2 regions of the Vibrio sabulosilitoris genome follow, and region 1 is predicted to be linked to the other one. Evidence: riboswitches for the same ligand, from Rfam matches in the RefSeq annotation. Region 1 holds a riboswitch; the other holds the start of a gene.
The links. Region 1 has a riboswitch for cobalamin ahead of ACZ5R2_RS01300 (TonB-dependent receptor domain-containing protein). Riboswitches for the same ligand answer to the same signal wherever they lie in the genome.

Region 1 (3,127 bases):
GCAAGCTTGGTTATATTGGCGCAACGAAAAGTAGTGAAGAAGAAAGCGCTTAGCCTATACCATTGGCATAATGTCTGTACTCACTAGAGTTGACTGAGCTTTGGATATAAAAAAACCGCCTAGTGGCGGTTTTTTCATTTTTCAGGGAATTACTTGCGCTCTAGCATCACACCCGCTTCCATGTGGTGGGTATATGGGAATTGGTCAAATAGCGCAAAGCGAGTGATCTTATGGGTCTCGCCTAAGATCTCAAGGTTCTGCTTAAGGGTCTCTGGGTTACAAGAGATATACAGGATGCGCTCATAGCCTTGTACCATCTTACAGGTGTCCTCATCCATACCAGCACGCGGTGGGTCAACAAAGATGGTATTGCAGTTGTAGCTCTTAAGATCAACACCGGCGTCTTTTAAGCGGCGGAACTCGCGTTGTCCTTCCATTGCTTGAGTAAACTCTTCTGCCGACATACGGATGATCTGTACGTTGTCGATGTTATTCGCCGCAATGTTGTACTGCGCTGAGTCTACCGATGGCTTTGCCAGCTCGGTCGCCAATACGCGCTCGAAGTTTTGCGCTAGCGCTAGTGAGAAGTTGCCGTTACCACAGTAGAGCTCCAGCAGATCACCTTGGCTATTGCGGGTGCAATCAACGGCCCACTCAAGCATTTTTTCAGCAACCTTACCATTCGGCTGGGTAAAGCTGTTTTCAACTTGTTGGTAGATGTAACTATCACCGTGGACATTGAGCTTTTCAATCACAAAGTCTTGGTCTAAGACAATCTTCATCTTACGCGCGCGACCAATGAGATTGAGGTTAAAGCCTTCATCATTCAAACGCTGTTTTAGTGTCTTGGCTTGCTCAATCCATGCCTCATCCAGCTGGCGATGATATAGAAGTGATACAAGGACCTCGCCGCTCAGGGTTGAAAGGAAGTCTACTTGGAATAGCTTACGACGCAGAGTGTCGTTATCTTTCATCGCGTCCATCAGCATTGGCATCAAATCATTGATCAGTCGGCTCGCGGCTGGGAACTGATCAACACGATATTTCTCACGCGTTTGCTGGTTGAACATGATGTAGTAAAGATCTTCACCCTCATGCCAAACTCGAAATTCTGCACGCATACGATAATGCTGTTCAGGAGACTCAAACACTTCCAGCTCTGGAGCGCCAAATTCAGTAAACATCTCGGTGAGACAAGTTACTTTTTCACTTAGCTGCTGCTGGTAGGTTTGTGGGTTTACTTCAAGAGAGGCCATGGTGTTACCTTATAGGGTGCGTTTTTCAAACAGAGCGCAGATTTTATTCAATCAAATGATGATGTCCAGTTTCGATGCAAAATAATCGTATGTTTTCGCGCCAGGAGTGAACATCGTCCACCCGCGATGAAATAACGCCCAAGTTCTGGACATTCCATAGGTTGCACAATACTATGCTCCCCGAGCTGGTGGCTTGTATCTAGTATAGAAGCCTTGAAAGGGAATCTGGTGAGAATCCAGAACTGACGCGCAGCGGTATGAGAGAACGAAATCCCATCAAGACACTGCACTTTAGGATAAGTGTGGGAAGTCGGGAAAGTAGGCTTTAGCTCTTAAGTCCGAATACCTGCCAGTAGCTAGGCGTCACGATATGTCTAGTAGGATTTACGCGTTTTAGGAACTTACAATGAAAAAATCTCTTCTTGCGGTCGCCGTAGCACCGCTGCTTTCTCACGCCCAGATTTCCTTTGCTCAAGATCATCAAACTGATGAGACTATGGTGGTAACGGCTAATCGCTTTGAGCAATCTCAACGGTCGGCTCTCTCCTCGATATCCGTGATTACTCGTGACGATATTGAAGTCAGTCGAGCGACAACCGCTCTAGACTTAATCAAAACACTGCCTGGTGTGACAGTTAATCCCCAAGGTACAAAAGGGAATGCAACAGGCATATACATTCGCGGAACAGCGACCAAGCAAGCTCTGGTCATCCTAGATGGTGTGCGCCTTAACTCACCAACCGCTGGAGAAGCGTCAATTGGGTTAATTCCAACATTTGCGATAGAGAGCATTGAGATCATTCGCGGGCCTCGAGCCGCAGTTTATGGCTCCGATGCTATGGGGGGAGTGATTAGTATTTCTACTATCAAGGGCCAAGAAAGTACGCATGAACTGCAGGTCGGTGTTGGTGACCAAGGGCAGAGACAGCTCGGGTGGAAGTCAAGTGGGCCAATATCTGCCAATACCACTGGGGCTTTTGTTTTCAATAAAGAACAAAGTGATGGTTATCGTATATACGATGGAGCACCTGAAAACGAGACTCACGGTTATGACAGTCAGACTATTTTTGGTAATTTGAAATATAACTTATCAGATAGTTGGGGCCTTTCTTTATCGGGCTTTACCAAAAGTTCTCAAGCTGATTATGCGAATCAATTTGTCATTGATGCCCCCAGTAACTCAACTGAGGGTGATTTCTACAGTTTGACGGGCGCTGTTTATTATCGTACCAATGACCTTTTATCTGAAGTGCAGATTAGCTCTACAAAAGACCATAATGCAGATGGCGATAAAGCGGGTACGCTGGCTAAATCGACGTTAACAGGCTACCGTGATTCCGTTAGTTGGGTGACAACTTATGTTGGTTTTGAGCCTGTTATCATTAACACAGGTATTGACTATGCCACAGAACGAGCCAGTAGAGGTGGAACAAATACCTCTGACTACGAAGAAACAAATAGAGATAACAAAGCTGCGTTCTTGACACTATTTGGAGAGCTCGGCAGGTTCAGCACTGAGGCAAGTATTCGTCGCGATTATGATAGTGCTTTTGGTGGACACAACACCTGGAATCTTGCTCTAGGTTACTTATTGGCTGATCAGTTTCAGTTTGTAGCCTCTTCAGGTACCGCGTTTAATGCACCTACCTTCAACGATCTGTATTGGCCGGGGCAAGGAAACCCAAACCTCAAGGCAGAAGAGTCTCAATCTACGGAAATTGGCGTTTACGGTTATCATCAATGGTTTGATTGGAGCCTTGCTGCATATCACTCACAGTTTAAAAACTTGATCGAGTGGGGGTTGTCGGATTCTGGAACGTACCTACCGCAGAACATAGCTGAAGCTGAAATAGAGGGTATTGAGGCTGGAT
Region 2 (3,127 bases), 1.6 Mb from region 1:
CCAAATCGCGCGAGTTTCTCCGGTTTGCTTGGCTTTAGCGATCACCTCTGGGTCGCTAATAAAGCAGTAGGTTTGATTACCATGCACCTTAGTTCGCATCGGGCTGATACCGCTGATGATCATGCTGACATCGCTGACAATCGGGCAACCCTGCTGCAGCGCCGTTATCCCAGCATCGACTGCGCCACGACTAAATTGATAGAGCTTGGCAAATTCAAAATCGCCGGTGGTATGAATAGCACGACGCACCACCTGCCATTGTTGTGGCTCAAAGCGATGCCCACCGTGTAACGTCTCCATTTCACGGTCGATAATTGAAAATGAATCCGTTTCGATTTGATGCCCTTGCGCCGTCATTTGTTGCATGCTGGCAGGGGCTTTTACAGTATCCATTGTGTGAGTCCGTAGTGAGAGAATCGACAACTCGATCCGAATTAATCCTATTGATAAGAAGCGCTGCGCCCGAGCGGTTGACCATTAAAATCAACCAGCACAACATCGATGGCCAGTGCGTCTGTTATGTAGTTGCTTGCGTGCGCCTTGGCTTCATCGCACAGACGATTGAAATAACGCTCTGGGCTGTGCTTGCGCACCAAATCAAGCACATGTCGCCCGGTATTGGCCTGAGCGATTTGCTGACAAAGCTCGCTGGGAAGGCCCGATTGCTCTGCTAGCACGGCCATTCGCGTGAAATCGATGCGATGGCCCGAAACGTGGGTCATCATTCGCCCAGAAATCAGCTTACCCATTTTGCCAATCATCACCACCAAGGTGACGCTTGCAAGCCCATAACGCTTTGCTGCGCGCAATCCAACTCCGATAAAATCTCCTGCCTGGATCAAGGCCATCGGCTCTAGACGCGGTAACAATTGTCGAGCAGCTTTTTCCGAGCGACTGCCTGTGGTCAATGCCACATGTGACAAGCCGTTTGCCTGGGCTATTTGAATAGATTGACGCACAGAAGCGGCAAAGGCTGAGGTTGAATAAGGTATGACTGTGCCTCGAGTGCCCAAGATGGATATCCCGCCGATTAACCCAAGGCGCTCATTGATGGTCTCTTTGGCAGCGACTTTGCCGCCGGGAACAATAATGGTCAGCTCAACGCCATAGTGGTCTTGCCATAATTCACTGGCGTTTAGCCATTCCAGGCGGGCCATCTCGATGATGTTGGCGCGTGGCACAGGGTTAATCGCTGGCTCCCCCACGGGCAGTTCAAGGCCCGGCTTGGTTACCACAGCGACGCCCAAGCCCCCCTTTAGGTGGATACCTGGTGCGTTGACTAAACGGGCTTGGCACTGAATTTCGAGTCCGTGGGTACAATCTGGATCGTCTCCCGCATCCTTAATCACCCCGCACAGCACTGAATTGATAGCGGCCCAATTAACATTGCAGCGCTCAGAGTGTGCAGCAACCGCGTCTTTCGCCGCATTTTGATTGGCCACAATTTCGGTGCGAGCAAGGGTAAAATTGACCCACTCTCGGTTGGGAATTTGAATACTGACTTGGTGAGAAACTTGACCGTCAATCAAGCCGCGCACCGCCGCACGGGCCGCCGCTGCCGCGCACGCGCCTGTGGTGTAACCACCGCGTAAGTCTTGATTGGATGTTGAACGTTTGAGTTTGCCCACAAGTTACTTCTGCTCAGCGCATGCACTGAGTCCGCCTAAAAAAAGTTATGCGGGCAGGTGTCGATATCGAAAGATAAACGACGCTGAGTGCTCCCGCCCAGGTAGTTTTGGTGTTGGTGCTGTGTATTTAGCAGGGTCTGACTTACGAAACGAATTTCGCTTACAGTTGCGGGTACAGTTCTGGATTTTCACCAGATTCACTGGAGGCTGAACGTATTCAGCCACTAAATACAGTTTTAAATGTTTTATTCCAAGCTCAGGTATTCTCTGCTCTGGATAAGTGGGTTGACACATAACGCTCAAGACATTCTGAGGCGTCTTTCGATGCATCATTAGCATTGCCGTTTTATATGGGCTCCCTTAACCAAGGTGAACAGCGACTGCTCCTGATTGGTAATCTATCTATATGGAGAACAATATACCTATTTTCTAGAATAGCTCAAGCCATCAATAGCTTACTGATGCCATGGCAGTGACATAAATATCACGAAGTCGAGCCCGAAGCCCAAACTAACCGGGTACCGATGGCTTTTGCTCCATCTGTAGTTACACGGTCACACCAGCGTCTTCAAAGCTTGCCATATTGTTGTAAAATTCTGCGGCGGCTTTCACCAGTGGATAGGCCAACGCTGCCCCTGTCCCTTCGCCTAAACGCATGTTCAGCGATAACAGTGGCTGGGCGTGCAACGACTTTAATACGCTTTGGTGCGCGTGTTCATCTGACTGATGAGCAAACAATAGCACCTCACGAACATTAGGGTCGATTTGCACCGCAACATAAGCCGCAACCGATACAATAAAGCCATCGACTAACACTGGCACGCGACGTTGAGATGCCTCGATAAATCCACCCACCATCTGAACTATCTCAAAGCCGCCTAACTGGCGCAGTGTTTCTTTTACCGTTGGAGTCCCTTGCTGTACTCGCGCCACCCCCGCTTCAATTAAGCTTACTTTTTTCTCGAGTTGGGTATCGTCAATGCCAGTACCTTTGCCGACACAGTCACGGACCGAAAGACCACTCAAGGCAGCAAATAGTGCCGAGGCGCTGCTGGTATTGCCGATCCCCATCTCGCCAAACATGATCAAGTTACACCCTTGCTCAATCTTTTGGGCAACGATTGCTTGGCCAAACTCCAATCCATTGGCAAGCTGCAGTGGGTCAAGCGCCGACTGGTAAACAAAGTTTTGCGTGATCGACCCCAAGCGTTGTTTGACAAAGTTTGGCGAGGCATGCTCAATGTCGGTCAAAATGCCACAATCGACAATCGTGAGAGGGATAGCGTTTGAGCGGCAAAAGCAGTTGATGGCCGCACCGCCCGCAATAAAATTCTGCACCATTTGTGTGGTCACAATACTCGGTGCAATGCTAATCCCTTCTTCGGCAATGCCATGATCACCGGCAAACACGAGTAGCGCAGGGCTCTCAACATCAATCTGTTCGACGGTGTCATTGCACCCCAGTAGCGCCAGTTGCTTGGCCACGTCTTCTATTTGTC

Region 2: linked by a shared signal. The riboswitch ahead of ACZ5R2_RS09735 (cobalt-precorrin-5B (C(1))-methyltransferase) and the one ahead of ACZ5R2_RS01300 (TonB-dependent receptor domain-containing protein) in region 1 are both predicted to bind cobalamin.

Annotation. Positions count from the first base shown of each region.
Region 1 covers NZ_AP029599.1:249,067-252,193, reverse strand. The annotation lists gene ACZ5R2_RS01310 (YijD family membrane protein) at 1-53, shown strand, start outside; gene trmA (tRNA (uridine(54)-C5)-methyltransferase TrmA) at 150-1,256, opposite strand; cobalamin riboswitch at 1,426-1,624, shown strand; gene ACZ5R2_RS01300 (TonB-dependent receptor domain-containing protein) at 1,663-3,127, shown strand, end outside.
Region 2 covers NZ_AP029599.1:2,067,965-2,071,091, reverse strand. The annotation lists gene ACZ5R2_RS09740 (precorrin-8X methylmutase) at 1-393, opposite strand, end outside; gene ACZ5R2_RS09735 (cobalt-precorrin-5B (C(1))-methyltransferase) at 441-1,628, opposite strand; cobalamin riboswitch at 1,741-1,872, opposite strand; gene cobT (nicotinate-nucleotide--dimethylbenzimidazole phosphoribosyltransferase) at 2,175-3,127, opposite strand, start outside.